3 regions of the Fulvimarina thalattae genome follow, and region 1 is predicted to be linked to each of the others. Evidence: predicted binding sites of a transcription regulator. Region 1 holds the regulator's gene; each other region holds the start of a gene.
The links. The regulator LexA, encoded in region 1, represses DNA repair genes until DNA is damaged. The targets are predictions, from matches to a motif close to TGTTCNNNNTGTGTTCNG.

Region 1 (10,604 bases):
CTATCTGCGCGAGACCTACGGAAGCTATGATCCCGTCTGGTGGCTCGGCGTCGCTCTCGGCATTTTCGCGGCGATCGTCCATTGGCCGATCGAGGAAAAGGCGGCGCCGAGACTGAATCCGGCGAGCTGAACATATGCTGGCGAATGGTTGAAGGGCATGGAGATAAGAGCCGTCGGACCGCTTTGATCGCTACTTTGATCGTCGTCGGATCGGGTGCTCTCTGGGGCTTTTATTGGTATCCTGTCCGTCGGCTCGACGCATTCGGGATGAGCGGGGCCTGGGGTTCGCTTGCGATCGTCTCCTCCGCCGCGATGCTGCTTCTCCCCGTCGCTGTCCGGCGGCGGCACTGCCTCATGCGTGCGGGCCTGCCGGCAGTGGCGTCGATCGCGATCGGCGGGGCGGCCTTCGCCTTCTATTCCGTCGGTTTCGTCTACGGCCGGGTCGCGATCATCATCCTGCTCTTCTTCCTGACACCGGTCTGGAGCACGTTGATTGGCCGCTTCGTCATGGGATGGCCGATAACGGGGCTGCGCATCGCGGCGATCGCCACAGGGCTCGCAGGTCTCGGTATCATGCTCGGGGCGGAAGGTGAGGTTCCGATCCCGCGCGGCACGGGGGAATGGCTGGCGCTCGTCTCCGGCATCCTCTGGTCGATTGCGACGACAGGCATGCGAGCGAATGCGCCGCTCGGCCCTGCGGAATCGGCCTTTGTCTTCGCCCTAGGGGCAACCATCGGCGCGACTCTTCTCGCACCCGCGCTCGAACCGTTCCCGTCCGACATCAATGGTGATGAAGTCGTTATGGCGATTGGATGGGCTGTCTTCGCCGGAGTTCTCTGGTGGGCCCTCTCCATGGCGGCTCTCATCTGGGCGGCGTCGCGGCTGGAGCCCGCGCGTGTCGGCATTCTCCTGATGGCGGAGGTCCTCGTCGGCGCGCTTTCCGCCGCATGGATCGCGGGCGAAGCGCTTGGCACCCTGGAACTTGCGGGTGGGGCGCTGGTGCTGATCGCCGGTATTCTGGAAGTTTGGCCGAGGAAAGAGGAGCTTCAGCCGTCGTCGGGGTGATAGCGGAGCAGCACTTCGCGCACCGCTTTGGGGATCGCGCACGATTTGTGGGACCTGGCCTCCACAAACACCTCGACAGTCCGATAAATCGCGTGGACCTCGCCCGTGCGGTACGTCCCGAGTGTCAGCTCCAGCGTGACACTCTTGCCGCCGATGCGGGCGATCATGCCATTGATCCACGTGCAGTCGCCGGCAAGCAGCTCCTGGCGGAATTCGGTCTCAGCCTTCAACGTGACCGTGTGGATGCCGTGGCTTTCCGTCAGCGCTCTCATACTGAGCCCCGTCTTTTCCCAGAAGAGAAACGAGGCGTCGTCGAAGACTGGCGCGTACCAGCGCACGTTCATGTGCCCGAACTGGTCGAGATGCCATGGATGGACGACCGAGCCGCCAAGATCGATGCCGCTGCTTCCGGTGTTTTCCGACATTGTCATCCTCCCCAATCGTCTGAGGACAAGCCTAACCTGAAGCGCTCGCCGCCGAAACGAAGCTTGTCCGTGCGAGCGGTTCGTCGAGGCCGCGCGGCTCGTAGACGTGGCGGGCGAGGAAATAGCGGGTGAGGGCAAAGCCGGTTTTCAGGGTTTCGCCATCTGCCGCGCGATCGGTCTCGGTGAGAAAAGCGGGGAGGGCGAGAAGTTTATCGCGATAGGGTTCGCCCGGTTCGCGGCTTACCGCGCGGCCGCTCTTCGGCGAAACGTAGATGAGATTGTCTCTCGTTCCGGTTGCTGCGCATTGCGCCAGATCGAGACCGAAGCCGAGTTCTTCCAGAACCGCAAGCTCGAAGCGGAGCATGAGTTCACCTGCTGTCAGGCGATCCGCATTCAGATTTTCCAGAAGCACGATCAGCCCGTCATGCAGACGCGGATGCGGGTCGCGCTCGGGGAGAAGTCGCAGATGGCTCGCCGCGAGCTGCACGCCGTGGAGCCCGACGGCGCTCTCCATCAGCCCGCCCGCGCGGGAAAGGACGGGCTCAAGCGCGAAGGCCCCCATATGCTCGTCGAGCCGCGCCCGCCAATGCGCCATCACCGAATTGCCGGGCTGAAGCACTGGCCGCATCGACTTTGACCGCCCGCCACGCACGAGACCCAAATGTCGCCCACGCGATCGTGTCATCAGTTCGGCGATGACGCTGGTCTCGCCGTGCCGGCGGACACCGAGAACGATGCCTTCCTCACGCCATTCCATGGGCTGCCGCCCTTATTGCTGCACGATCTCGCGCGTCGCGTCGAAGGCGATGTCCTTGTTGCGCTCCATGATGTAGCGCAGGTCCCAGTCGTCGCGGCAGAGATAGACCGGCCGGTCGTCGCGGTCGCGGACGATCTGGTTGGTGTTGTCCTTGATGAACTGCTTGAGCGTCTGCTCGTTCGCGCAGCGGATCCAGCGCGCGACATTGTACTGCACCGGCTCGAAGGTGACATCCGCCTTGTACTCGCCCGAGATGCGAGAGGCGAGAACGTCCAGCTGCAGCGGCCCGACGACGCCGACGATCCAGTCCGATCCGATGGTCGGTCGGAACACCTGGACGAGGCCCTCCTGCGCAAGGTCTTCGAGCCCCCGGCGCAGCTGCTTCATTTTCATCGTATCTTCGAGGCGCACGCGGCGCAGCACTTCCGGCGCGAAGGCGGGAAGGCCGGTGAAGCGGAAGGTCTCTCCCTCGGTCAGCGTGTCGCCCACCTGGAGGGTGCCGTGGTTCGGAATACCGATCACGTCGCCGGCATAGGCTTCCTCGGTAAGCGAGCGCTCCTGCGCCACGAAATAGATCGGATTCGACACTGCGATCGCCTTGCCCGAGCGCACATGGTCGAGCTTCATGCCGCGCTTGAAATGGCCCGAGCAGAACCGAACGAAGGCGACGCGGTCCCGGTGCTTGGGGTCCATGTTCGCCTGCACCTTGAACACGAAGCCGGAGACCTTTTCACCCGATGGATCGATCGGACCCTTGTCGGAGGGCTGCGGCCGCGGCTCGGGCGCATGGGCGGCGATGAGGTCCATCAGCCGGTCGACGGCGAAGTTTTCGAGCGCGGAGCCGAAGACCACCGGCGTCAGATGGCCGTCACGATAGCTCTGGGCGTCGAAACTGGCATAGCCTTCCGCCGCGAGCTCGGCCGCCTCGCGAAAGCCGGAATAGGTGTCGGCTCCGAGAGCCTGTTCCAGCGCCGGATCATCAAGCCCATCGTCGAAATGCTTGGTTCCGTCGCCCTTTGCCGAGATGAAATCGTGTTCGGCGAGATCGTACACGCCTTTGAAGAGCCCGCCCTGACCCACCGGCCAGACCATGGGCGCGACGTCCATCGCGAGCTGCTCCTCGATCTCGTCGAGGAGTTCGAACGGATCGCGGCCCTCGCGGTCGATCTTGTTGACGAAGGTGATGATGGGGATGTCGCGCAGGCGGCAGATCTCGAAGAGCTTGCGCGTCTGGCCCTCGATGCCCTTTGCCGCGTCGATCACCATGATCGCGGAGTCGACGGCAGTCAGTGTCCGATAGGTGTCCTCGGAAAAGTCGCTATGGCCCGGCGTATCGAGGAGGTTGAAGTTGATGCCGTCCTTCTGGAACGTCATCACCGAGGAGGTGACCGAGATGCCGCGATCCTTCTCGATGCCCATCCAATCGGATTTCGCCCGCGCCTTGTTGCCCTTGGCGCGCACCGCGCCCGCCATCTCGATCGCGCCACCGGTGAGCAGCAGCTTTTCCGTCAGCGTCGTCTTACCGGCGTCCGGATGCGAGATGATCGCGAAGGTTCGGCGGTTGGAAAAGCTGAACTTTGCGGAAGCCGCAGGGATCGGCTTTTCTTCGGCCTCGAGGGCAAGGCTGCTCATGGCGGGCTTTCTTCAGGTGCTCGAACGTCGATAAGCGCCCTTCTCGCCAAGAAAAACGGCGCATCTGTGGGGCGGTATCACGCATCAATGTACGATGACTCGCATGTCGCACAAGCCGCCGTCTTGCGAAACAGGCCAGATGAGGCTTTTCCTGATTCCCGATTCGTTCCGATTCGGCTCTTGCGGAACACAATAAGAACATATAGGCTTGTTCAGGATTTGTTTTGGAGGCGCCGAGACGCATGCTGACGCGCAAGCAGCACGAACTTCTCAAATTTATCGACGCTCGGCTCAACGAGACCGGTGTTCCGCCGTCCTTCGACGAAATGAAGGACGCGCTGGAGTTGAAGTCGAAATCGGGCATCCATCGCCTGATCACCGCGCTGGAAGAGCGCGGCTTCATCCGCCGGCTGCCGAATCGGGCACGAGCTCTCGAAGTCCTCAAGCTCCCGGATGCGATGCGCAGGCCGGAGCCGCAACAGCCTGCCCAGCGCGGCTTCAAGCCAAGCGTCATCGAGGGTTCGAAAGGCCAGCCGGCGAAGCCGCGCGGCGGTTCGGAAGACGGCGCAGCGAACGAAAATATCTCGATTCCGGTCATGGGCCGGATTGCTGCCGGTGTTCCGATCTCGGCGATCCAGCACAACACCCATTCGATCTCGATCCCGCCCGACATGATCATGGGCGGTGAGCACTATGCCCTTGAGGTGAAGGGCGACTCGATGGTCGAGGCGGGCATTCTCGACGGCGATACGGTTGTGATCCGCCGCGGCGACACCGCCATTCCCGGCGAGATCGTCGTGGCCCTCGTCGATGACGAGGAGGCGACGCTCAAACGCTTCCGCAAGAAGGGCGACACGATCGCGCTGGAAGCGGCAAATCCAGCCTATGAGACGCGGATCTTCGGCGCCGACCGGGTGCGTGTGCAGGGTAAGCTCGTCGGGCTGATCCGGCGGTACTGATCTCGGGCTGAGCGGCACGCTACTTAGCTTCGGCCGACGGAGATGCGTCGGCGGTTGTCGAATTGGTTGGCGGCTGCTCGTCCTCTGCCTCTGGCTTACGCCAGTATTCCGGCCAGGGCGCATGGCGGTGGTGGTTCCAATCGCCGGGATCTTCGGGAACGGAGCGGCTGACTTCGATCTGGCCCGTCTCAGGATTGCGTGAGATCGCCAGTGAGCCGGTCCGCCGCAGCGTCCTAAGCGTTACGAGATAGGCGCCCGAACGACATTCCCGGGTCCGGGCCGCCCGTGCGACAAACGCGATCTCCCCGCCGTCGCAGGCCTCGCCAAGCAGGCGATAGTCTGTCGTATAGGCAACGGAAATTCCGCTTCGCGTGGTAAACCGGCAGAGCTTCGCTTCGCAGTCTTCGAGGCCGGGTACAACGCCGCGGTGTTCTGTTTCAACCGTACGGTAGGCGTGGTCCCATTGATCGGAGACGAAGCCATTGGGCCGCGCCTTCGAATAGGCAATCGATCCGCCATCGAGGAGCGCGAAGGTCTTGCCGTCTTCGAAGATCAGCAATTCCGGTGGACCGGCGCGTTGGGCGGCGAGGGCGAGACCGCTCGCCAGAACCGGAAGGGCCAGCCATCGCAATCGCCCGACCGGTAGACAGAAGGCGAGGAGCGCTGCCGTCAGGACGAGCAATGCAGCCGGCTGGACGAGCCCCGTTCCGTAATCGGGCAGGCGGTTTGCAAGGTCGGATGCGATCGCAATGAGGAATTCGAGGCCGAGCCCGACGATCGCGAATGCAACGGCGTCGAGCCCGAATGGCATGAGGATGACCCCGACAAGCGCCATCGGCATGATCAGCAGTGCGAAGAGCGGCATGACGATGAGATTGGCGACCAGCCCGAAGGGTGCAAAGCGCTGGAAGTGGAAGACCGCGTAAGGCGCGGTCGCCAGGCCGGCGATCAGCGCCGTCGCGGCTGTGCCGACGAAGAAGATGAGGATCGCGCGCGCCGCACCGTCCTTGATCTCGCGTGAGCGTCCGCTCCGATATCGGCTGAAGGCACTATAGACGCCGACAAGGCCGACGGTGGCGGCAAAGCTCATCTGGAAGCTGGCGGTCATCACGGCGTGCGGCGTCCATGCCAGAATGAGGATGGCGGCGATGGAGACGTTGCGCATGGTGATCGCAGGCCGGTCGAAGAGGACGGCGAGCAGCATGACGAGGAGCATGAGATAGGCGCGCTCGGTGGCGACGCTCGAACCGGAGAGGACGAGATAGAAGGTCGAGACGCCAATGGCGCCGACGGCTGCGATCTTCTTCACCGGCCAGACCAGGGCGAGGGAGCCGGCGAAGACCAGGGTTCGACGTATCGAGACCATGGCGAAGCCGGCGACGAGCGCGACGTGGAGGCCGGAAATCGCGAGAATATGCGCAAGGCCGGTCGCGCGCAGAGCCTCGCTGGTCTCTTCATCGATCCCGTCGCGCTGGCCGGTGACGAGCGCGGCGGCGACGGCACCGGGCTGGCCGGGAATGAGCGAGCGGATGCGGTCGGTCACCGTTCCGCGCAGATCGGCGACGGCGATCTGGAAGCGTTCGCCGACCGTCAGCGGCGTATCGTCCTTGCCCACCTCGGACTGCGGTTTCGGGATTCCGAGGGAAAAGCCATAGGCGCCGAGGCCATCGAAATAAGGAACGAAGGCGAAATCGTAGCTGCCGGGAAAGGCCGGGCCGGAGGGCGGACGCAGGCGGACAAGCCCCTCGTATCGGTCGCCCGGCCGCATGATGTCGTGCTCTCCTGCAACCACGATCCGCACGCGCTCGGGCGGTCGGGAAAGGACCGGGCGTTCGCTCGAGCGGATATCGACGAGATAGCGAGAGCGGTTCCGGTCATCTTTTTCATGGCTGGCGACGCGTCCGCCGATGAAGACGGTCGCTTCGCCGGAGAAAATCGTCGTGTCCGTGCGCCAGAGCTCGAACTGGGCGAGAAGCAGCCCGGCGAGCAAGCTTGTCAGGATGAGGATCAATGTCGGCCGGGCTGCCGATCTTAAGAGGTGGTTCGAGAGAAGTGCGACTGACAGAAACGCGGCCACAAGCGTGATCGCCGCCGTTCCTGCGCCGAAGCCGAAAACTGCGACCGCGCCGGCGGCCATGGCGACCGGGATGAGATGAAACGTCGTCCGGTAGGCTTTTTCACGCTCCCATTCGGATGCAAGCCATGTTCCAAAGGCCGGAAATGCTTGGAATATCCCGAATGCTGACGCCCCGACAAAGCGCTGCCGGACCCGTGAGGAAAAAAGCGCGAAGCGTTCGCGCCAGCCGGAGGCGAGGTCCTGGTCTGCCGGTTCGCTCAACTCCCGCCTGTCCATTCCTTGTTTCGTGGATAGGCTATGGTACACACCCGCCGAAAAGACGCGATCGAAAAATCGAGCGTTTTGCTATCTGAAATGAATGGAGAAGACATGACGGACGGCGTCGTCACCCGTTTTGCGCCCTCGCCCACCGGATTTCTTCATATCGGCGGAGCGCGGACCGCGCTGTTCAACTGGCTCTATGCTCGTGCGAAGGGCGGCAAAATGCTGCTGCGCATCGAGGATACCGATCGCGAGCGCTCGACGCACGAGGCGGTCGACGCGATCATCGAAGGCCTGAAATGGATGGGCCTCGAAGCCGATGGCGAGCCGGTGTCGCAGTTCGCCAATGGCGACCGGCATCGCGCGGTGGCGGAAGAACTGCTCGCCAAGGGGCAGGCCTATAAATGCTATGCCAGCCAGGAAGAACTCGCCGAGATGCGCGAGAAGGCCAAAGCCGAGAAGCGCCCCCCGCGCTATGACGGGCGCTGGCGCGACCGCGACCCGTCCGAGGCTCCGGCCGGTGTCGATCCGGTCATACGGCTAAAGGCGCCGCTCGACGGCGAGACGATCGTCGACGATCAGGTGCAGGGGCGCGTGCGGTTCAACAACAAGGAGCTCGACGATTTCGTGCTCCTGCGCTCGGACGGATCGCCCACCTATATGCTCGCCGTCGTCGTCGACGACCACGACATGGGCGTCACCCACATCATCCGCGGCGACGATCACCTCACCAACGGCGCGCGGCAGGCCCTGATCTACAAGGCGATGGGCTGGGATGTGCCGGTGATGGCGCATATCCCGCTGATCCATGGGCCGGACGGCGCCAAACTGTCCAAGCGTCATGGCGCCCTCGGCATCGAGGCTTATCGCGCCATGGGCTATCTGCCGGTGGCCTTGCGCAACTATCTGGTCCGGCTCGGATGGGCTCATGGTGACGACGAGATCATCTCGACCGAGGACATGATTTCCTGGTTCGACGTTTCGGAGATCAACAAGGGCGCGGCGCGGTTCGACTTCAAGAAGCTCGAAGCGCTGAACGGTTGGTGGATCCGCCAGTCCGGCGACGAGGCCTTGACCGACCAGCTGATGGCCGAACGCGACGTTCTGCCGAACGGCGATCTCTTGAAGGGCGCACCGTATGGCGCGGTGCGGGAAAAATTGCTGGCGGCGATGCCCGGACTCAAGGAGCGCGCCAAGACGCTCGTGGAGCTGACCGACAGCGCGACATACCTCTTCGCCCAGCGTCCGCTTCCTCTGGAGGATAAGGCCGAGACGATCCTGTCCGATGGCGGACGCGAGACAATCTCGGAACTGACGCCGCGCCTTGAAGCGGTGTCGGAGTGGGCGGTCGAGCCGCTAGAGGCCGAAGTGCGGGCGTTTGCCGAGGAGAAGGGCCTGAAGCTCGGCAAGGCAGCGCAGCCGCTGCGTGCAGCGCTGACCGGTCGGTCCACTTCGCCGGGCGTGTTCGACGTCTTGGCGGTTCTCGGCCGAGAGGAGTCGCTCGCACGGCTGAAGGACCAGTTTCCCAGCTAATGGAAACGCTTTCGCGATTCCGGCTTGATGATTTATACCGCAGTGCAAGGCCCCAACTTGTTCCGTCCGCACGGATGAAGTAGGCAGAGCAATTAAAACCTTGTGCGCTGCAAAAATCCTTGGATTGAAAAGCGGCTGAGAACGGAAGGGGAAAAAAAGATGACGGACCAATCCGCCAAATTCACGATGGGATCCGAGACGGCCGACCTGCCTCGCCGCTCGGGAACGATCGGCCCCGAAGTCGTCGACGTCACCCAGCTCTACAAGGACACGGGTCTCTTCACCTTCGATCCGGGCTTTTCCTCGACCGCCTCGTGCGAATCGAAGATCACCTATATCGACGGTGACAACGGCATTCTCCTTCACCGCGGCTATTCGATCGATGAACTCGCCGAGAAGGGCGACTATCTCGAGACCTGTTATCTGCTGCTTTACGGCGAGCTGCCGACGGCCCGCGAGAAAGAAGACTTCGTCTACCGCGTGACCCGCCATACCATGGTTCACGAGCAGATGAACCGGTTCTTCACTGGCTTCCGGCGCGACGCCCATCCGATGGCCGTCATGGTCGCCTGTGTCGGCGCGCTGTCTGCATTCTATCATGACTCGACGGATATCGCCGATCCGCACCAGCGGATGATCGCGTCCCTGCGCATGATCGCGAAGATGCCGACGATCGCGGCGATGGCTTACAAGTACCACATCGGCCAGCCTTTCGTTTATCCGCGCAACGATCTCGATTATGCGGAAAACTTCCTGCACATGTGCTTCGCGGTGCCGTGCGAGCCCTATGAGATCAATCCCGTTCTCGCGCGTGCGATGGATCGCATCTTCACGCTGCACGCCGACCACGAGCAGAACGCCTCGACCTCGACGGTGCGTCTGGCAGGCTCATCGGGCGCAAACCCGTTCGCCTGCATCGCGGCTGGTGTCGCCTGCCTCTGGGGTCCGGCCCATGGCGGCGCGAACGAGGCGGCTCTCAACATGCTGATGGAAATCGGTACGGCGGACCGCATTCCGGAATTCATCGATCGCGCGAAGGACAAGAACGATCCGTTCCGCCTGATGGGCTTCGGCCACCGGGTCTATAAGAACTACGATCCGCGCGCGAAGATCATGCAGAAGACCTGTCATGAAGTCCTCGACGAGCTCGGCGTACGCGACGATCCGCTTCTCGAAGTCGCGATGGAGCTGGAGCGCATCGCGCTGACCGATCAGTACTTCATCGACAAGAAGCTCTATCCGAACGTCGACTTCTATTCCGGCATCACGCTGAAGGCCCTCGGTTTCCCAACCGCGATGTTCACGGTGCTTTTCGCCGTCGCGCGCACCGTCGGCTGGATCGCCCAGTGGAAGGAAATGATCGAGGATCCCAAGCAGCGCATCGGCCGTCCGCGCCAACTCTACACCGGCGCGGCGCAGCGCGAATATGCGCCGGTCGATACGCGCGACTGATCAAGCGTCTGGCTCGCTCGAACGCGGGACCTGATATCAGACATTATCGACGGGTCGGGCTCATGGTCCGGCCCGTTTTGTGTTTGGCGGGGTGCGATCAGAGAACCGGAGGTCTCAGATGCGCGGCCTTCAGCGCCAGGCTGCCGCGGCCATCGGCGCCTGTCTTGCGATAGATCGTCCGTATCTGCGTGCGCGCCGTATGGGGCGAGACGCCTCGAATATCGGCGATCGTTGGCACCGTATGGCCCTTGAGGATCAGCCCCACGACCTCCGTTTCGGCTGGAGACAGCCCGTGCAGGGTAGCCAGATGTCGTGGATCGACGGTCGGCGGATCGTTCGGATCGATGATGGTGACGAGCGCACCGGCAAATCCCCTCGTCATCTCGCGGGCACCATCGCGCATGGGCGAAATCTCGATAAGGAGAGGTTCACTCGTGCCGACG
Region 2 (10,604 bases), on a different contig from region 1:
GGAACCATCATCACCTGGATGTTCTTCGGCCTCGCCTTCGAGAGTGGCCAGTCGACCCCCGTCCTTGTCTTCATGACACTTCTGTTCTCGGCGATCGCGCTCCTCACCTATCGCTTCGTCCACGCGAATGCAGCGGTTCGAAAGGTGGCGGGCGACATGAGCGGTACAGCGGATAGTGGTCCGCTGCATCATCGCGATGGTGGACATGATGGTGATGCCGGCGCCGGCGGAGATGGTGGCTCCGGCAACTGACGATGATGCGGCAGCGCTCTCCGGCGTCTTGCTTCTGTTCCGCCCCCTGTTCTAGTGCGTAACCGTCGCCGGCGCCGCGACGGTTCGAAATCACCAGCGCCATCGTCCCGATCGTCTTCGAACCAGATGGTCTGCATGGAAGATGGCATCCTGCCGATCGTCCCGTCGTTCGTTGCGGCCCATCATGCGCGGCAGGATTTTGTGCCGCATTCATTCTGTGGGATCCGACCCGATGAAGTTCACCCTGTCCTGGCTGAAGGATCATCTTCAGACCGATGCAACGCTGGAAGAGATTTGCGAGCGCCTGACGGCGATCGGTCTCGATGTCGAGGCTGTCGACGACCGCGCTGTCTTCAACGCGTTCCGAATTGCACGGGTCGTCTCTGCCAAGCCACATCCGGACGCCGACAAGCTGCGCGTCCTGATGGTCGAGGCCGGGCCTGAGGTGAACGAGGGCAAGCCGATACAGGTGGTCTGCGGCGCGCCGAATGCCCGCGAGGGTCTCGTCGGCGTTCTCGGCCGGCCGGGCGATTACGTTCCGGGCCTCGATACGACGCTCGGCGTCGGTAAGATCCGGGGCGTCGAAAGCTTCGGCATGATGTGCTCGGAGCGAGAACTCGAACTCTCCGAAGAGCATGACGGGATCATCGATCTTCCGGCCGATGCGCCGGTGGGTGCGCGCTTTGCCGACTATGCCGAGCTCGCCGATCCGGTGATCGAGATCAATCTGACGCCCAACCATCCGGACGCGATGGGCGTTGCCGGCATCGCCCGCGATCTCGCCGCCTCCGGTCTCGGCACCGTGAAGTCCCCGCCCATTGAGCGGATCGAGGGCGCGGGCACCTGCCCTGTGTCGGTCAGCGTCGAGACCGAGATTTGCCGCGGCTTCGCACTGCGCATGGTAACGGGTGTTGCTAACGGCGCGTCGCCGGACTGGATGCAGAAGCGGCTGAAGGCGATCGGCCTGCGACCCATCAATGCGCTCGTCGACATCACCAATTACATCACCTTCGATCGAGCCCGGCCGTTGCACGTGTTCGACGCGAAGAAAGTGCACGGTAATCTTGTCGTCCGGCAGGCGAGGGCGGGCGAGAAACTGCTTGCACTCGACGAGAAGACCTATGATCTCGACGAAACGATCTGCGTCATCGCAGACGAGAACGGCGTCGAATCGCTGGCCGGCGTCATGGGTGGCGAAGCCTCGGGCTGTGACGATATGACGACCGAGGTTCTCATCGAATCTGCGCTGTGGGATCCGCTGGCGACCGCACGCACCGGGCGTTCCCTCGGCATCGTGACGGATGCGCGCTATCGCTTCGAGCGTGGCGTCGATCCGGCTGAAATGGAACCCGGCCTCGATCTTGCGACGAAGCTAGTTCTCGATATCTGCGGCGGCGCTGCCTCCGAGCGTGTCGTCGAAGGTGTCGCGCCGGTCGGGATGCCGGTAATCGATTTCCCCTTTACGGAAGTTCGGCGCCTCACTGGCCTCGAAGTTCCGCCGGAACGCCAGCGCGCCATTTTGGAAGGTCTGGGGTTCAAGCTTGATCCCGGCGCAAATGACGCCGAAATCCGCGTGACCGTGCCGACTTGGCGGCCGGATATCGACGGCAAGGCCGATCTTGTCGAGGAGGTGATGCGGATCGTCGGCGTCGACGAGATCGCACCGCAGCCGCTTGCGGCGGCGGGTGCCGTCAACACGCGCATCCTGACCCTTGCACAGACCCGCGATCGCGCGGCTCGTCGGGCGCTCGCCGCGCGCGGCATGGTCGAGGCGGTCAACTATAGCTTCATTCCGCGCGAACATGCGCAGGCTTTCGGCGGCGGGGTCGATGCGCTGCGCCTCACGAACCCGATTTCTGCCGACATGTCGGATATGCGGCCGTCCTTGCTGCCGGGTCTGATTTCCGCTGCCGCGCGCAACACCGCGCGCGGATATGGCGATGCCGCGATCTTCGAAGTGGCCGGCGTCTATCGCGGCGATACGCCCGGAGATCAGAAACGGGTCGCCGGCGGTATGCGGCGCGGCACGGCTGGCCTCGAAGGACCGGGACGTGCCTGGAGCGGCGCTGCCGCTGCCGTCTCGATCTATGATGCGAAGGCCGATGCTCTTGCGGTTCTGGAAGCAGCCGGCGCGCCGGTGGAGCGGCTGATGATCGATCGCGAGGCGAGCGCCTGGTATCATCCAGGGCGGTCCGGCCGGCTCAAGCTCGGACCCAAGGTCGTTCTGGCGGAATTCGGCGAATTTCATCCCAAGGTGCTGAAGCAGCTTGGCGCGGCAGGTCCGCATTGCGGTTTCGAGGTGTTTCTCGATGCTCTGCCGGAGCCGAAGCGCAAGGCGACCAAGACGAAGCCCGTTCTCAATATTTCGACGCTGCAGCCGGTGCGCAGGGATTTCGCCTTCGTTGTCGGAAGCGATATCGAGGCCGAAGCGATCATCAAGGCAGCAAGCGGCGCCGATAAGACGCTGATCAACGAAGTCCGCGTGTTCGATGTCTTCACCGGCGGGGCACTCGGCGAAGGCAACAAGTCGGTCGCGATCGAGGTCGCTTTGCAGCCGGTGGAGCGGACGCTGACGGAGGAAGACCTGGAGGCGGTCTCGAACAAGATCGTTGCCAATGTGGAAAAAGCGACCGGCGGCTCCTTGCGGGGCTGAAACGCCGGAACGGCTTGGCTCGCTCAGATCACAGGCGAGCCAAGTCATGGCTCAGGCCGCGGCCGGCAGCCTTTCGCCGGCTATGCGGTATGAGATCGCTTCGGCGAGGTGAATTCTTCGGACCACGTCGCTGCCGTCGAGATCGGCGAGCGTTCGCGCCACTTTCAGGATGCGGTGATAGGCCCGCGCGGAGAATTTCATCTGTTCTGCCGCGTCGTTGAGAAGCTGGCGCCCGCCCGCATCCGGCTCCGCGATCGTCTCGATCATAGAGGCCGAGCAATGGGCGTTGACCGTTTCGGCTGCAAGACCGAGGCTCGTATAGCGCTCGGTCTGGATGGCGCGTGCCCGAAGGACGCGTGCCTTGACGGTTTCGGACGTTTCGGCGGCATGCGGCCGGATGAGATCGCTCGCCGTGACGGCCGGCACATCGACGCGCAGGTCGATGCGGTCGAGGAGCGGGCCTGAGATGCGAGCCTGATAGTCTGAGGCGCATTTGGCGCCGCGCGAACAGGTGTGGCCGGGTTCGCCTGCCATCCCGCACCGGCAGGGATTCATCGCCGCGACGAGCTGCATCTTGGCGGGATAGGTCACCCGGTGATTGGCTCGTGCGATCACGCTCTCTCCCGCTTCGAGAGGTTGGCGGAGCGAATCCAGAACCACCGGGCTGAATTCGGGAAACTCGTCGAGGAAAAGGACGCCTCTGTGCGCCAGCGAGACTTCGCCGGGCTTGGCCCGCAGGCCGCCACCGACCATCGCGGCCATGGAGGCTGAATGATGCGGCGCGCGGAACGGCCGGCGGTCCGATAGCTTGCCGCCGGACAGTTCGCCCGCGATCGAGGCGATCATCGAACATTCGAGAAGTTCCCGCGCGCCGAGCGGCGGAAGGATCGAGGGCAGGCGCTGGGCCAGCATCGACTTGCCGGAGCCGGGTGGCCCGACCATCAGCAGGTTGTGCCCGCCCGCAGCAGCGATTTCCAGAGCCCGCTTGGCGACGATCTGGCCTTTGATCTCCGCAAGGTCCGGGAGGTTGGCGGGGAGGGCGCGCACGGCAGGTTCCGGTCGTGAAATGACCTGTGTTCCGCGAAAGTGGTTGGCGATCTGAATGAGGCTTCGGGCCGCCACGATCGTCATCTCAGAATCGGCCCAGGCCGCCTCGGGGCCGCATTCGGCCGGACAGATGAGGCCTAAGCCGAGACCGTTTGCCCCCATGGCGGCCGGCAGAACGCCGGTTACCGAGGTGATCGCTCCGTCGAGCGAGAGTTCGCCGAGAACCATGAAGCCGGCGATGGCATCGGCGGGAATCGCGCCAAGCGCCGCCATCAAGCCGAGCGCGATCGGCAGGTCGTAATGGCTGCCTTCCTTCGGAAGATCGGCTGGCGCCAAATTGACCGTAACGCGCTTGGGCGGCATCGCGAGGCCCGAAGCGTGGAGCGCCGCCTGAACGCGCTCCCGGCTTTCGGCGACCGCCTTGTCCGGCAGGCCAACGATCTGAATGCCCATCTTACCCGGCGCGACCATGACCTGAACATCCACCGGTCGGGCTTCGATCCCCTGAAAAGCGACGGTTTTCACGCGCGCGACCATGACGAGCCTCCTAGCGAGAGCGACTCCTCCAAAAGAAGCGAAGAAGTCGCGCCTATGCGACCCGAGGTAAGCACAGTGAAAAGAATAAAACAAGAACAAAATGGCGGGGCGATCACGGATAGGAACATCCAATGTGGTGCCCCTTCTGATCGTGTACCTTACCGTTCGTTTCTATCGCGCGAGTGAAGCAGCGAACATCAACCGATGCGGGCCTCGATCGCATCCCACAGAAGCGCCGCAATATCGGCGCCACCGAAGCGCTTCACCTCGCGTATGCCGGTGGGCGAGGTGACGTTGATCTCGGTCATCACGTCGCCGATCACGTCGATGCCGACGAAGATCAGCCCGCGTTCCTTGAGCGCTGGCGCGATGCGTGCGCAGATCTCGCGATCCCGCTCGGTAAGATCGGTCGCCTCGGCCCGTCCGCCGACATGCATGTTGGAGCGCGCGTCGGTCTCTGCCGGCACCCGGTTGATGGCGCCCGCAATCTCGCCGTCGATCAGGATGATGCGTTTGTCGCCTTTGCGAACGCCTGGAAGATAGCGCTGGCAGATAAACGGCTCGCGATAGAGCATGCCGAACATTTCCATGAAGGAGGAGAGGTTCTTGTCCTCCTTCGTGATGTGGAAGACGCCGGCGCCGCCGTTCCCGTAAAGCGGCTTCATGATCATCTCGCCGAACTCGGCGCGGAAGGCCTTCACCTCCTCGATGTCCTTGGTGATCAGCGTCTCGGGCATGAGATCGGGAAACTCGGTGACGAAGATCTTCTCCGGCGCGTTGCGCACCGAGGCCGGATCGTTGACGACGAGCGTCTGCGGATGAACCCGCTCCAGAAGGTGGGTGGACGTGATGTAGCTCATGTCGAAGGGCGGATCCTGGCGCAGGAGGACGACGTCCATCTCGGCAAGATCGATCTTTTCGGTTTCACCCAGCGTGAAGTGATCGCCTTCTACCTCGCGAAGCTCCATCTTTTCGGCACGGGCGGTGAGCGTGTCGCCGCGCATGGAAAGGCGGTCAGGTGTGTAGTGCCAGAGCTCGTGGCCGCGCTTCTGGGCTTCCAGGCCGATCGCGAACGTCGAATCGCCGCGGATTTGAATCGAGGACACGTGATCCATCTGGACGGCGGTTTTGAGACCCATGCCCTGACCTTTCTGCGAGCACCACTGTAACGAGGAGCGAGGTAAGGTGGCCCGCTCGCCATGGCAATGGGCTGAGCTTACCGAGCTTCCGGCTCTTGTAATTGGGTGCCGGGCATTGGAATGTCGCGTGCGGCAGGGAAGGGCACACGATCTGAGGGGAATCACGTGGACCATTTCGATCTTCTGGTGATCGGCAGCGGGCCGTCGGGCCGACGGGCGGCGATCCAGGCCGCCAAGCTCAATCGCAGTGTTCTCGTCGTGGAGCGCGGCCGCCGGGTCGGCGGGGTCTCTGTGCACACCGGCACGATCCCGTCGAAGACCATCCGCGAGACGGCGCTCAACCTGTCAGGCTGGCGAGAGCGCGGCTTCTACGGCCGCTCCTACCGGGTGAAGAAGGACATCACCGCCGGCGATCTGCGTGAGCGGCTCCACAAGACACTGACCCACGAGGTCGAGGTGCTCGAACACCAGTTCGCGCGCAACAAGGTCTCGACGCTGCGTGGCGAGGCGCGCTTCGTGGATCCCCATACGGTTGAGGTGGAGAGCGAGGGCGGAGAGACAAAGCGCTTTACTGCCGATACCTTCATGATCGCCGTCGGCACCCAGCCTTTTCGGCCGGACTATATTCCCTTCGACGGAGAACGCATCTTCGACAGCGACGAGATTCTGGAGCTTCCTGAATTGCCGCGTTCCATGGCGGTGATCGGTGCGGGCGTGATCGGTGTCGAATACGCCTCGATCTTCAACTCGCTCGACGTCAAGGTAACGCTGGTCGAGCCGCGCCAGACAATGCTCGACTTCATCGACGACGATATCCTCGACGATTTCACCTACGATCTGCGGGATCGGGGGGTCGCAATGCGGTTCGGCCAGAAGGTGGAGGCCGTCAAGCGCGTGGGCGAGGGCTGTGAGATTGCGCTCGAAGGCGGCCGCAAGGTTCGCGCGCAGATGGTGCTCTTCGCCGCCGGGCGTATGGGCTCCACCGATCGGCTGGGTCTCGAAGCGGCCGGTCTTTCCGCAGATCATCGCGGCCGGCTTTCGGTCAATCCGAAGACGCTCCAGACGGACGTGCCGCATATCTATGCCGCGGGGGATGTGATCGGCTTCCCGAGCCTTGCGTCCACTTCAATGGAACAGGGCCGGATAGCCGCCTGCCACGCGCTCAACGCACCGACCCACCAGCCGCCGGAATTCTTTCCCTACGGCATCTATTCGGTGCCGGAAATCTCGACCGTCGGCATGTCGGAAAAAGAGGTTCTGGAACGTGACATCCCTTACGAAATTGGTGTCGCCCGACTCCGCGAAACCTCGCGCGGTCATATCATGGGCCTCGACTCGGGAATGCTGAAGATGATCTTTTCCTTGAAGACGAGGCGCCTCTTAGGCTGCCATATCGTCGGCGAGGGGGCGACGGAGCTGATCCATATTGGTCAGGCGGTTCTCAACCTTAAAGGCACGCTCGAATACTTCGTCGAGAATACGTTCAACTATCCGACGCTCGCGGAAGCCTACAAGATCGCGGCACTCGACGCCTACAACCGCATGGGTGGTACGAAGGTCGCAGAAGTCAGCGACATGCCAGCGGAGTAGAGCGCTGGGCTGCATCGCGATAGCCTGAGTTTGGCCCGGCGCCCGGATGTCTGTAGTGTCGCATCTTTGGCCGCGACTGCTTCCAACATCCGGATACGCCATGCTGATCAAGCCGCTCGCCTTTGTCTGCGCATTCGCTCTTCTGATCGTTCCGGCCTCCGCCGATACCGCCGACAGGATCGCCGCGATGGCGCCGTCGGGGCTTGTGCTCGTTCTCGACGAGGATGGCGAGGATCTTGTCGCCCAGAATACCGGCAAGCCGTTCGTACCGGCCTCCGTCGCCAAGGTCGTCACGGCATGGCTTGCGATAAAGGTTCTGAACGGCGACTACCGCTTCAAGACACGCTTTTACATGGACGAAGATCGTGTCCTTTACGTACGCGGCGGCGGCGATCCGTTTCTGGTTTCGGAGGAACTCGCGCTCCTCGCGCTGGAGCTCGTCAGGGCTGTCGGCGAGGAGCCGCTGACTGGCATGGTGCTCGATGCGAGCTACTATCCGGATGATCTTCGTATTCCCGGGATCGAGGATACCGACGAGGCCTATGACGCGCGCAATTCCGCCTTCGCGGTGAATTTCAACACGATACACGCCGTGCGCCGGGGAAGCACCGTGCGCTCGGCCGAAGAGCAGACGCCGATTACCCCGCTCGCGATCAGCCAGTTCCTGGCGCGGGGACCGAATGGCCGCAGCCGCATCAGCCTTGCCCAGGAAGACCCGGAGGTGAGCCTTCTTTATGCCGGAGAACTGCTGCGAGCTTTTATCGAACGCGCAGACGGTCAGGTCGAAGGCGAGATCACGACGGGCGGCGTGCCCGAGGAACTTGAGCCGGTCTATGTTCATGAGCAGTCGCGCAGGCTGTCAGAGATCGTTTCTCAGATGCTGCTCGGCTCGAACAATTACATCGCCAATCAGCTTTTCCTCGAAGTCGGAGCCCATGAGAAAGGCGGACCGGTGAGCCTCGGAAAATCGCTCGCGGTCGCCAACGAACTCCTGGCCGAGCGGGGCCTATCCGATGCCATTCAGCTGGTCGAAGGTTCGGGAATCAGCCGCGACAACAGCTTCACCGCGCGGGGCCTCGCCAAACTACTCGACGATTTCAGGCCCCACGCCGAATTGCTGCGCGCGACGCGAGCGGGCTCGCGTTACAAGACGGGGACGTTTTCAGGCGTGCGCACGCTTGCGGGCTTTGCCAAGACCTCGGGCCACGGCAGCGCTCCCTTCGTGATTTCGCTCACGGGAAATACGGGCAAGCTGCGCTTTCGCATTCTATCAGCTATCGAGCGCGGGCTGTAGCTGTGGAGGAGGGCTGGCGGTTCGGCCTATTTCCCGTTGCCCCAGTGCCGGCCGGTGGTTTCGAGGCCGAAGAAGCGCGGTGAGCGGGCGAAGGCGGCAAGGCCCGTCAGGGCCGGCTGCGGCTCGGTGATCACATAGAGCGGAATCTCGCGCATCAGGTCGGAATGGGGTGCCTTGTCCTCGAAGGCCTCGCGGATCTTCGCCTGATCCACCAGCTTCATGATGCGCTTGAAGATGCCGCCAGCGATATAGACGCCGCCGCGCGCGATGAAGATCAGCGCGACGTCGCCCGCCATCCGGCCGAGATAGATGGAGAAAAGATCGACCGCCTCACGCGCCTGTGGATCGTTTCCGGCTTCCACCGCTTGGGTCACCTCTGCGGGCTTGGTGTGCGTCGGGTCCACGCCGTCGGCCTTGCAGATCGCCTGATAAAGGTTCACGAGGCCGCGGCCGCACAGGATCTGTTCGCCAGAAACCCGGCCTTTGATTGTCTTGAGATGGGGCCAGATTGCGCGGTCGCGCTCGGTGCGGGCGCCGAGATCGATATGCCCGCCTTCTCCGGCGACCGGAATCCACATGTTGCGGGCACGCACGAGACCGGCGACGCCGAGGCCTGTTCCGGGCCCGAGAACGGCGCGGCTCGCGCCCTCCCGATGGATGCCGCTGCCGATCTCCTCACGCGCGTCCTCGCCGAGCGAGGAGATCGCGAGGGCCTGCGCCTCGAAATCGTTGATCACCACGACTTCCTCGAGCCCCAGATCGGCGATCATACGCCGAGGATGGATCACCCAGTGACAGTTGGTGAGATCGATCTCGTCTCCGTCAATCGGCCCGGCGATGGCGAGGACGGCGCTCTTGGGCTGGATGGAGGTCCGGTCGAGGACATTGGTCTGGATCGCCTCGTCGATCGTCTCGAACTTCTCGGTCTCGGCGATCTCGAAGAGCTTCGGTTCGGCGAAGGCGTCCTTCAGAATGGCAAAGCGGGCATTCGTGCCGCCGATGTCACCGATCAGGATCGGAAACTTCAGGAACGTGTCTGGTTGGCGCCGCGATGCCATGTCTAGATCCCCATTCTGACCACACAGCCATTTAGCCGGCCTTGGTTCAAAGGCAAAGCGGGGAATGGGCCGATCTTCAAGGGCAGACGACCCACCGGCATCGAGGCCGGTCGATCATCCGATCCATTCGGGAAAGACGCGGACGTGCGGCGTCCTGGCCTATTTGTAATAGAGGTCCTTGCGCTCCGGGATCGCGTCGCGATGCTCTTCGACGAAATGCACCATGGAGGCGAAAGTGCAGTTCTCGCCGCCGAAACCTGCCCAGGGTTTGAAATCGGGCACGTGGAGGACGCTGTCCGGATCGAATCGGAGGATGCGCATGATGACCGAGGCGACGATGGTGCCGCCGACGCCGGTGAGCTTGCCATGGCCCATCTCGCCAGCCTCCTGAAGGCAGTAGAACCAGAGCGGCGTCTTGTCGATATGCGCTTCCTTGAGAGCCGGCGGCGCCGCGAGTTCCTTGATGCCGAGATGGCGGGCCATCTGCTGGCCTGACGGAACTTCGAGCGTCGCGCGGTCGCGAAGGATGTTGCGCAGGCCAAGTTTCTTGCCCTGGGCCTTTGTGAGTTTCACGCCGCCCCATTCCGGCATGTCATTGGCGACGTTGTCCGGCAGCGTGAAGAGGATATCCGCCATCGAAGGGCCGACGGGCCGGGCCTTCTGGGCCTTCCCACCACCATGTGAGAAGAACTGTCCCATTTCGATATCCTGTTCCGTCCCGCGCGGCTTGAAACCCTCCATCTTGAAGAGCTGTACCGGACTGGTGCCATCGCGCAGACAATAGGTCGGCTGAACCGTGGCATGGCCGAAGCGATAGGCGGCGACGGAGAACTCGACCGGCATGATCGGCGCATGGGCGCCGAACGGATCGTGATTGGCGACCTTTCGGATGACGGCTGGATCGACGAAGGAGGGCAGGAAGTCGTTGAGGATGATCCACTGATAGTGGAGACGGATGAAGCGCCGAACCTCCTCGAAGAGCTTCTTGTGGTCGGGGACAAAATCCTCCCACGCCTTGCTGCGCACGTTCATCA
Region 3 (10,604 bases), on a different contig from region 1:
CCGGTATCGCCGGGCTCTTCGTCTTCGACTTCATGACTCATGTGCGCAAGGCACACGAGCCGAGTTTCAAGGAAGCGGCGATCTGGTCGGCTTTCTATATGGGGCTGGCGCTGGTCTTCGGCGGAGCGCTCTGGCTCGTTTGGGACCACAAGCACGGGCTGGAATTCTTCGCTGGATTCATCACGGAAAAGAGCCTGTCGGTCGACAATCTCTTCGTCTTCGTGATCATCATGAAGAGTTTCCAGGTGCCGCGCGAGGACCAGCAGAAGGCGCTTCTGATCGGCATCGTGCTGGCGCTCATCATGCGCGGCATCTTCATCGCGCTGGGCGCAGCGGCGATCAACCAGTTCTCCTGGATCTTCTATCTCTTCGGCCTTTTCCTGCTCGCGACGGCGGCGAAGCTCGCCTTTGACAGCTTCGCGCACCAGAAGACGACGGACGAGGAATACGAGCCGAACTTCATAGTGAAATGGTTCGACCGGACCTTCCCCTCGACCTCGGAGTTCCATGGCAATGCGCTCTTCATTCGGGAGAACGGCAAGCGGCTGATGACGCCGATGATGGTGGTCATCGTCGCCCTCGGCATGACCGATCTTTTGTTCGCGCTCGATTCGATCCCGGCGATCTACGGGCTGACGAACTCGCCCTATATCGTCTTCACGACCAACGCCTTTGCCCTGCTCGGCCTTCTCCAGCTCTACTTCCTGCTGGGCGGGCTTCTCGACCGGCTCGTCTATCTCGGCTTTGGCCTCGCCCTCATTCTCGGCTTCATCGGCGTAAAGCTCGTCTTCCACGCCATGGAGAAGAACACGCTGCCCTTCCTCAATGACGGTCAGCCGATCGAATGGGTGCCGCACATCACCACCGGATGGTCGCTCGTCGTCATCATCGGCATCCTCGTCGTTACGACGATAGCAAGCTTGATGCGTACCGGCTTTTCCGGCTTTAGCGAGAAGCAGAGCGACAAGTCGGCGCACTGAACGGCCTGATGATCTGGAGAGAGATGTGAGTTCCGCGAGCAACGACGAGGGCGAGCCGAATCGCGACGATGACCTTCAGTCTCCCACGGTGAAAAGGACGCCGGAGGAATGGGCCGAACGGCGCAGCGCGCTTGAGAAGAAACTTGCCGCGCGCTCGGCCACCCGCGCCCATGAGGCCGAACGGCAAAGCGGCTCTGGCTCCAGCATGAAGGGAATCGCCGAGGGTCTGAAGCTCGCGAGCGAATTCGCCGCAGGGATCATTGTCGGAGGCGGTCTTGGGTTCGTTATCGACACATATGCCGGGACGAGCCCCTTCGGGCTTATCGTCTTTCTGATGCTCGGTTTCGCGGCGGGCATTCGCAACGTGCTGCGTTCAGTCGGTCCGAAGCCGGCCAAACCGATGGAACACCGTGAGAATTCCGATCGTCCGCCGGAAAACGCAAAGGATTCCTAGATATCGCGCCTCATCGGCCCAGATGGGGTGTTGCGAAGACGAATTTCAGCGGCTATTGCCATGGCCGGCTCGCAAGGACGCGATAGACGTTTCGACAAGGACCTCAGAGTTTGGCAACAGACCCGACCGATCCGATTCACCAATTCAATATCTTTCCGCTCGTTCCCATCGAGATCGGCGGACTTGATTTCTCGTTTACGAATTCGGCGCTCTTCATGGTGGCGACAGCCGGCTTGACGGCTGGTTTCATCTATTATTCGACGCGCGGCCGGGGTCTTGTTCCGGGCCGCCTGCAGTCGATGACGGAACTCACCTACGAATTCACCGCGAACATGCTGCGGGACGCGGCCGGCACGGCCGGCATGCGCTTCTTCCCCTTCGTGTTCTCGATCTTCACCTTCATTCTGGTTGCCAACCTGATCGGAATGTTCCCGTACTTCTTTACGGTGACGAGCCATCTCATTGTCACGTTCGCCCTGGCGATGCTGGTGATGGCGGTGGTCGTCGGCTACGGCATCAAGAAGCACGGCGTGAAATTCTTCAACGTGTTCGTGCCTGAAGGGGTGCCCGCGATACTGATGCCGCTCGTCGTGCTGATCGAAATCATCTCGTTCCTGTCGCGGCCGGTTTCGCTCTCGGTTCGTCTCTTCGCGAACATGCTTGCCGGTCACATCACGCTGAAGGTCTTTGCAGGCTTCGTCGTCTCCTTGAGCGCGTTCGGCGCGCTTGGTGTCGTCGGTTCGATCCTGCCGTTCCTCATGGCTGTCGCACTGACGGCCCTCGAATTCCTGGTCGCCGCCCTGCAGGCATACGTCTTTGCGGTGCTGACCTGCCTCTACCTCAATGATGCTGTCCATCCGGGCGCACACTAGGTCACAGCTTCATCCAGGAAACAACGGGCGGTGAAAGCCGCCGCAAACAAGTCCGCACACGAGACAAATTCAAAAGGAGTCCTCACATGGAAGCGGAAGCAGCGAAGTTCATCGGCGCCGGTCTTGCCTGCCTCGGAATGGGCGGTGCGGGCATCGGCCTCGGCACCATCTTCGGCCAGTATCTGGCAGGTGCCCTGCGCAATCCGTCGGCAGCCGACGGCCAGTTCGGCCGCCTCATCTTCGGCTTCGCCGTGACGGAAGCGCTCGGCATCTTCTCGCTCCTCGTCGCCCTGCTTCTCCTCTTCGCCGTCTGATCCAGACGACAAGAGCAGATTTCAGGCATGAAACGGCCGGCGGCTTCAGCCGCCGGTCTTTGGAATTCGGCGGAGTGATTTGATGTTCATGACCGAAGCTTTCGCGCAGGAAGCGGGATCGGCCGGCGAGGGCCATGGCGATCCAACGGAAGGAACGCACAGCGAGACCTCGGGTGGCGCTGGCGGCCACGAAGCCGGCTTTCCGCCGTTCAATTCCGAATTCTTTCCCTCCCAGCTTCTGTGGCTGGCGATCACGTTCGGTGTCTTCTACTGGGTTCTGAAGAACGTTCTCGTTCCTCGGGTCGGCGGCATTCTCGAAAATCGCCGCGACCGCATCGCCCTCGACATGGAGGCGGCGGAGCGCGCCAAGCAGGATGCCGACGAAGCGCAGGCTGCCTACGAGCAGGAGCTTGCGGAGGCCCGCGAGCGCGCACACAACATAGCGCAGGAAGCGCGCAACGAAGCCCGCAATGAGGCCGACGCCCAGCGCAACAAGCTGGAGGCCGAACTCGACGCCCGCATCGACGAAGCACGTGCCCGCATCGCGACGGCGAAGAGTTCCGCCATGGACGAGATGAACGTGATGGCGACGGATGTGGCCGAGACGATCCTGCGTGATGTCGTGAAGATCGACGTCTCGCGCGACGAGGTCGAATCGGCCGTCGCTGAAACGCGGGGCTAAGGAGAAGAGAATGGACAATACATTCTGGACGTTTATCGCCCTTCTTGCCTTCTTCGCGGTGGTCGTCTACGTGAAGGGCTTCCGGCGCATCAACGACTCGCTGGATGAGCGCTCGAAGCGAATCCAGTCGGAGCTCGAAGAGGCACGTGAGCTGAAGGAAGAGGCCAAGCAGCAGCTGGCCGAATATCAGCGTCGTCGCCGTGAAGCCGAGCAGGAAGCCCAGGACATTATCGAGGCGGCCAAGCGCGAGGCCCAGCAGATGCTGGCCGAGACGGCTAAGAAGAACAAGGAATTCGTCGAGCGCCGCACGGCGATGGCCGAAGACCAGATCGCACAGGCTGAGTCCGATGCCCGCAAGGAAATCCGCGCGACTGCGGTCGATATCGCGGTTGCGGCCGCAGCCCGAGTGATTTCGCAGCGTGACGGCGCGGGCCAGTCGGTTTCGGAATCGATCGCGGCGGTGCGTCAACGTCTGAACTGATCGGCGGTCTTTGCTGTTATTTTTTGATTGGGCTCGGGCGTTCGTCCGGGCCCATTTCGTTTTAGACTGCCTTCTCGGAAGCGCGTCCGCGCGCGATGTGGAAACTTGCTGGCGCCCGTTTCGATTTTGATATCGGATCGGATGTTCTGGCTAAAGCGCATTGGTTTGGCAGGCTCTAATCATGCTCGTCCTCGAAAACATCATTTCGGATCGGGGCTCGAAATACGCGGTCTCCGGCGCGCCCTGTTCGAGCGAGGCGGACGCGAAAGCACTTGTCGATTCGCTGAAGCGCAAAAAGAAATTCGCCAAGGCGACCCATCATTCCTGGGCCTTTCTCACCGAGAGCGGACCCGCGAAGAACGATGACGGTGAAGCGGGCGCGGGCATGGTGATCGTACGCATGCTGGAGCGCGCGGAACTCCTCGATCACTTAGTCGTCGTCACACGGTGGTATGGCGGCAAGCATCTCGGCGGGGATCGGTTTCGTCATGTTCAGGATGCTGTGCGCCTCTATCTCGATCATCGGGAACGCTAAACCTGCTGAAGCGAGACGGGAAGCTGGAAACCGATGTTCCGCCCGCCCCCCTGCGGGCAAGGACTATGAATCGCTTGATCCTGCCGGACGAATGAATTGAGCCGCAGGGTCGGTCAACACTCGGCGAAGGGCTTTAACGCAGCTCGAACTGCCGTCGGTCATTCGAGAGCAGGGCTTTCAAATATTCGCCGATAAAAGAATGCCGTGGCGCTCTCAAGAAAAGCAGACAGGGAAGTGGTTACCGGCGTTCGATCTCATTGGAGAAGAGACCGAGATAAAAGCTCGATACCTATCGAAGTGGGCGGAAGCTCATGCGATGTATCGGTGTAGGCCCAAGCTCGGTGATAGCGGTGAGATGGGTGGCACTGCCATAGCCCACATTCGAGGCAAAGCCGTAGCCGGGATAGACCCGGTCGGCGTGCTGCATCATGCGATCGCGCTGGACCTTGGCGACGATCGAGGCCGCTGCAATCGAGACGCTGACCGCGTCTCCCTTGATTATCGCCGTCCCGCGCGCGGCCCAGGACGGCGGGACATCTCTTCCGTCGAAGAGTGCGTGAGCGGGCTGGATTGCGAGTTGTCCGAGCGCTTGGGTCATCGCCTTCAGTGTGGCCTGACGGATGTTGATGACATCGATTTCCCTTGCCGAGACCGAGGCGATGGCGACATGGGCGGTCGCAAGAATTTCCTCGAACAGCCGGTCGCGAGCTTTCGCCGTCAGCTTTTTGGAATCATTGATACCGTCCGGTATCGTTTCGGCGTTTTCGAACACCACAGCGGCCGCAAGGACCGGACCGGCGAGCGGACCGCGGCCGACCTCATCCACCCCGGCGATCCATTCGGCGCCAGCTTCGAGAAGCGCCGACTCGCGCGAGAAGTCAGGCTTCGGCTTGAGCGAGACCCCGCCTGTGGATCCATTTTTCTGTCGGGTGCGGACAGTCGCCGATCTGACGGCTGTCGTGATGGGAGGGGGCGGAGAATCAGAAGAAGGGCGAGCCATGGTGCGGCAAGACTTGCGCAAACTCCGATTCTCCTCAAGGCCGCGCGCTGTTCATGGTGGTGGCGACGCACAACCTTGTTTCACGATAGCGGCTTATCGTGATCCTGTTTTGTTCTCTAAATGAGAGATAGCTGGACACCGGCGCCGCGCGGTGCAGTGAACAGATCCGTCCTGAGGGACTGGCGATTCTGATTGAGGCCGAGCCGTTTGGCCGCGAGATCGAAGCGTCGCTTGATCTGATGGGCATAGGGCCCCGTGCCCCGCATCCGCTTGCCCCATTCCGCGTCGTAGTCCTTGCCGTCGCGCATCGAGCGCAGGAGCGAGAGGACATGCCGATATCGGTCGGGATAGTGCCGCAGGAGCCAATCCTTGAATATCTGCGAGACTTCCAAAGGCAGGCGCAGGAGGACATAGCCGGCTTCTTTCGCTCCGGCAGTCGCAGCAGCCTCCAGCAGGCGCTCGATTTCCGAGTCGTTGAGGCCTGGAATGATCGGCGCGGTCATCGCCATGGTCGGTATACCCGCTTCGTTCAGCGTGCGGATCGCATCGAGCCGCTTCTGCGGCGTCGAAGCGCGCGGCTCCATGGTGCGGGCGAGCTTGCGGTCCATCGTCGTCACCGACAGGGCGACACGGGCGAGACCCTTGTCGGCCATGCGAGAGAGGATGTCGATGTCGCGCAGGACGAGCGCCGACTTGGTGACGATGCCGACCGGATGGTTCGCAGCCTCCAGAACCTCCAGGATCTCGCGCATCAGGCCGTAGCGCTTTTCAATCGGCTGGTAGGGATCGGTGTTCGTGCCGATCGCGATCGAGCGAACATCGTATCCCGGCCGTGAGAGTTCGCGCTCCAGAAGCTGGGCGGCATTCGGCTTGACGAAGAGCTTGGACTCGAAATCGACGCCGGCCGATAGGCCCATATAGGAATGACTTGGCCGGGCGAAGCAGTAGACGCAGCCGTGCTCGCAGCCCCGATATGGATTGACCGAGCGATCGAAGGAGATGTCGGGCGAGGTATTGCGCGTGATGATCGTGCGCGGCTTTTCCACCTGAACGTCGGTCTTGAAGGCTGGGAGATTTTCCAGCGTATCCCAGCCATCGTCAAAGGCATCGCGGGCGAACGGCTCATACCGTCCGCTGGGATTGATGCCGGCACCGCGGCCGCGGCGCCGAGACGGGCCGATCCGTCTGCCACCCTCGTCGATGATCCGGTTGGCGATGTCGACGCCCAGCGAAGCATCGAAGGCGGCGCGGTCCGCAGCTGCAATATCAAACATGACAGGTCCTCGAACAATGCGTGAACAAGTGAACAAATGCTTTACAGCTAAAATGAGAACAAGACAAGAACATTTGAAGAGGCTTGCCTATCACAGGCTTGCGATCCTACATGTCTGGGCATGCTGACCATCTACATGGACTGCGGTTCCAACGACCGCCATCTCGCCCTGACGCTTTCCGAGCTGATTTCCGGCTCCATCGAAGGCGTGGTCAAGAACGTGGTTCTGATCGATCGCGGCATGACGGACGACACACGCTCGGTCGCCGATCAATGCGGCTGCCGTGTCATCGCGCCGGACGATCTGGAGACGACGATCAAGCAGGACCGGGCCGAATGGCTGCTCTGGCTGGAAAAAGGTAGCCGTCCGACGACCGGATGGACGAACGAAATCATCGAGCATATCGGCAACGGCAACGGGCCATCGGGTGGCCCGCAGGCGGCTCGCTTTCGGACCGCCAAGCGTGATCGAGCCGGGTTCCTGTCCAGATTGACGCAACGCCGAAGCGCGCTTGCGGATGGCCTGCTTCTGAAGAAGGCGCAGGCGATCGGCTTGATCAAGCAGCGCGGAGAAGCGCCCTTGTCGGAACTCGCTAAGGGGCTGGCTGCAAAGCGGCTTGATACGGAGCTTCGGCCCGCGACCGCTGCGGGCTAGACCGAGCGTCCGCCCCGGCGCAGATGTTCGTCGAGACGCGGCATGATTTCCACGAAGTTGCACGGCTTGTGACGGTAGTCGAGCTGAGGCTTGAGGATGTGATTCCAGGCATCGGCGCAGGCGCCGGGAGAACCGGGCAGCACGAAGACGAAGGTCTTGCCGATAAGGCCGGCGGTTGCGCGCGACTGAATGGTGGAAACGCCGATTTTGTCGAAAGAGATGCGGTGGAAGACGCTGGAAAAGCCCTCCATACGCTTGTCGAACATCGGCTCCAGAGCATCGGGCGTCACGTCGCGGCCGGTGAAGCCCGTGCCGCCGGTGGTGATGACGACGTCGACGCTATCGTCCTCCACCCAGGCTTTGACCGTTTCGGCGATGGCCGCTCGCTCGTCACGGACGATCCTGCGATCCGCAAGCTTATGGCCTGCCTCTTCGATCCGGCCTGCTAGGCGATTGCCGGATTTGTCCTCGGCTTCGGAGCGCGTGTCGGACACGGTGAGGATCGCGATCGACAGAGAAATGAAGGAGCGGTCGGAATCCGATTGATCGATGGTGGGCGGCATGGCTCGATTCACTCCCCAGGTCTCTGCGGTCGCCTCATGATAACCGAACTGTCGGCGAAGGCGCGCGTTCCACCGATCGCGCTAAAGGAATTGCTCGGTCAGGCGCTTGCAATCCACCAATTCGGCCGAGCCTCAGCTATGGATTCTGCGCCGCGCTTTGCATGATCGGCACCCTCATAAAGGGCGAAGACGGTCGATCCGGATCCCGACATGCGGACAAAGTCGGCACCTGTGGCCGCGAGCTGCTCAAGAGCATCGCCGATCGCCGGTTCGATTGCGGTCGCTGTTTCCTGAAGATCGTTACGGGTCTCATCGAGCCAGACAAAGAGGTCTTCTCTCGACTTGAAACCGCCTTCGGGCAGGGAGGGTAGCGGCAGGTTCTCGCGATTCTGCAACGCCTTGAAGACCGCCGGCGTCGAGACCGGCTTGCCCGGATTGACGAGCACCATCGAGGGCATCGAGCCGATCTCGATTGGATCGAGTTTTTCGCCAATGCCCCGAGCGATGAGCGGTCTTCCGATCATGCACATCGGCACGTCGGCCCCGAGTTCGGCAGCTCGCTTCCCCAGATTTTCAGGCAAGTCTGCAGACAAAGAGCCGAGCCTGCGCAGGAGTGCCGCCGCATCGGCCGAGCCACCGCCGATGCCGGCGCCGTGCGGCAAGGCCTTGGTGAGTCTGATGAGAAGCGGCGGGATTTCGAAGCTAAGGCGAGACGCTTCCTCGCGAGCGAGGGAAAGCGCTTTCAGGACGATATTGCGATCATTTGTCGGCACGCCGGCCGCAAATGGGCCGTCGACGACGAGTCTGTCTTCGGCAGCCGGCTCGATCGCCAGACGATCTGCCACGCGATCGGCGAAGACCGCGAGGCTTTCGAGAAGATGATAGCCGTCGCCTCGCCGGCCCACGACGTGCAGGGCGAGATTGATCTTGGCAGGCGCGGCGATTTCGCCTTCGAACGGGTTGTTGTTCAAAGCCCGGTCAGTTGGTCTGCTCGTTGTCAGCGGGAGCCGGTTTGGAGGCCGGCTCTGTTCTCTTCTCCTCGGCCGCTTCGAACGCAGCTTTCTCAGGCTTTGTCTCGGCCTCGTTCGCGCCTGTCTGCTGCGGCTGATCCTCGCCCGACGTGCCGCCTTCGTCGGTTACAGCGTCGAGCCCACCTTCGAGCTTGGCCTCGATCCGCTCGATCGCGTCCGGCTCGGGCTTGGGATCGCCGTTGAGGGCGCGCTCCCACTGGAAGCGGGCCTCACGTTCACGTCCAACATGCCAATAGGCATCGCCAAGGTGATCGTTGATCGTCGGGTCGGTCGGGGTCAGCAGGATCGCGCGTTCCAGTTCGTCGACAGCTTCTTCGTAGCGGCCGAGGCGGTAATAGGCCCAGCCGAGCGAATCGATGATGTAGCCATCGTTCGGGCGCAGTTCGACGGCCTTGCGGATCATGTCGAGCCCTTCTTCCAGGTGCTCGTTCTTGTCGACCCAGGAATAGCCGAGATAGTTCAGAACCTGCGGCTGATCGGGCGACAGATCGAGCGCCTTTTTGAAGTCGGCTTCGGCCTTGTCCCAGATTCCGCGGCGTTCGAAGGAGATGCCGCGCTGGTAGAAAAGATTCCAGTCGCGTTCGTCGATCGGTTCGGCAAGCTTGATCGCGGTGTTGAGCGCGGCCGTGACGTCCTCATATTTCTTGTCGGCGGCGAGAACGTCGGCGAGTGCGGTATAGGCCTGAATGTCGTCCGGATAGGTCTCGGTGGCCCGGCGCAGGTGCTCAATCGCTTCGCCCTTGCGCTCGGCATACCAGTAGTCGAGGCCGATCTGGAGGTCAGCGGTGCGCCGATACGCCGAGCTTTCCGGAATCTCCCGATAATAGGCGATCGCGCGATCATACTGCTCGCCAGCTTCGGCGATGCTGGCGAGCGCCGTCAGGATGCCGGGATTGCGCGGTTCGAGAACGTGGGCGAGCTGGAAATAGAGAAGAGCGACCTCCTGACCGTCGCCGCGATTGATCGTCTGGCCGAGAATGCGCAGAGCCTCCGCGCTGCCTTCCTGAACGTTTGCGATCGAGGGCTCGATCGTCTCCTCGCGCTCGATCCGGTCCTTCAGTCCACGAAGGGGATCGTAATTCGGGGCAAGATCGAGACCCTTGTCGAGCGCCGCAAGCGCTGCTTCCTGATTTCCGGCGCGTGCTTCGACCCGGGCAAGGCTCTCTGCGGCGGAAAGATAGGCGTCCGGTGAAGAGCGTGCGAGGGCAGGCTGATCGACAAGCTGCCCATAGGACCGGCGCGCCACCTTTTCACGACCGGCGACCTCAGCCATCAGGCCTTTCTGATAGAAATTGAAGGTTTCGTACCAGGGCGCCTCTTCGAGATCGTCGATGCGCAGAAGAGCTTCGTCGACACGACCAGCGCCGAGTTCCGCCCAGGCAGTCAGTTCGCCGAGGAGAAGCAGGTCGAGATCGGACGGATCGACGATATCGAATTCTGCGATCGCGCGATCGAACTGGCCCTTGCGCAAGGCGTCGATACCGAGCGCGATGCGAGCGATCTTTCCGCTCGTCGGGCTGTCGCGAAGATCGGTCGCAAGATCGATCGCGTCGTCGAATCGCCCACCCGCGAGATAAGCCAGCATCGCATCCTGACGCAGAAGCTCGGAGTCCCGATCGAGACGCAGGGCCTGATCGAAAAAGATCGTCGCTTCCTCCAGTTCGCCGGTCTGCTGGGCCTGCTTTGCCGCGAGATACGCGCCTGATAGCGATTGCGCGGCGAGCGGTGGCACGCCCGGCAGGTCGTTCTCGGCTTGCTCCTGCG

Region 2: a site for LexA is predicted at 4,570-4,587, ahead of ABRA89_RS09535 (YifB family Mg chelatase-like AAA ATPase). Genes of this name have one in related genera too.
Region 3: a site for LexA is predicted at 6,647-6,664, ahead of ABRA89_RS05310 (glycosyl transferase family 2). Genes of this name have one in related genera too.

Annotation. Positions count from the first base shown of each region.
Region 1 is NZ_JBEHWS010000001.1:236,777-247,380, forward strand. Features, by position in the region: gene ABRA89_RS01095 (MFS transporter) at 1-130, shown strand, start outside; gene ABRA89_RS01100 (DMT family transporter) at 184-1,065, shown strand; gene ABRA89_RS01105 (acyl-CoA thioesterase) at 1,047-1,490, opposite strand; gene recO (DNA repair protein RecO) at 1,522-2,247, opposite strand; gene ABRA89_RS01115 (peptide chain release factor 3) at 2,260-3,879, opposite strand; gene lexA (transcriptional repressor LexA) at 4,122-4,838, shown strand; gene ABRA89_RS01125 (ComEC/Rec2 family competence protein) at 4,858-7,176, opposite strand; gene gltX (glutamate--tRNA ligase) at 7,285-8,709, shown strand; gene gltA (citrate synthase) at 8,869-10,161, shown strand; gene ABRA89_RS01140 (helix-turn-helix transcriptional regulator) at 10,259-10,604, opposite strand, start outside.
Region 2 is NZ_JBEHWS010000006.1:26,848-37,451, reverse strand. Features, by position in the region: gene ABRA89_RS09545 (hypothetical protein) at 1-252, shown strand, start outside; gene pheT (phenylalanine--tRNA ligase subunit beta) at 485-2,905, shown strand; gene ABRA89_RS09535 (YifB family Mg chelatase-like AAA ATPase) at 2,957-4,489, opposite strand; gene gshB (glutathione synthase) at 4,687-5,628, opposite strand; gene sthA (Si-specific NAD(P)(+) transhydrogenase) at 5,794-7,218, shown strand; gene ABRA89_RS09520 (D-alanyl-D-alanine carboxypeptidase/D-alanyl-D-alanine-endopeptidase) at 7,319-8,512, shown strand; gene ABRA89_RS09515 (glucokinase) at 8,539-9,570, opposite strand; gene ABRA89_RS09510 (peroxidase family protein) at 9,730-10,604, opposite strand, start outside.
Region 3 is NZ_JBEHWS010000003.1:113,362-123,965, reverse strand. Features, by position in the region: gene ABRA89_RS05355 (TerC family protein) at 1-980, shown strand, start outside; gene ABRA89_RS05350 (AtpZ/AtpI family protein) at 1,006-1,434, shown strand; gene ABRA89_RS05345 (F0F1 ATP synthase subunit A) at 1,545-2,306, shown strand; gene ABRA89_RS05340 (F0F1 ATP synthase subunit C) at 2,393-2,620, shown strand; gene ABRA89_RS05335 (F0F1 ATP synthase subunit B) at 2,703-3,302, shown strand; gene ABRA89_RS05330 (F0F1 ATP synthase subunit B family protein) at 3,313-3,783, shown strand; gene ABRA89_RS05325 (YigZ family protein) at 3,965-4,318, shown strand; gene ABRA89_RS05320 (ribonuclease HII) at 4,608-5,318, opposite strand; gene ABRA89_RS05315 (PA0069 family radical SAM protein) at 5,435-6,592, opposite strand; gene ABRA89_RS05310 (glycosyl transferase family 2) at 6,713-7,246, shown strand; gene moaB (molybdenum cofactor biosynthesis protein B) at 7,243-7,809, opposite strand; gene ABRA89_RS05300 (4-(cytidine 5'-diphospho)-2-C-methyl-D-erythritol kinase) at 7,908-8,780, opposite strand; gene ABRA89_RS05295 (tetratricopeptide repeat protein) at 8,788-10,604, opposite strand, start outside.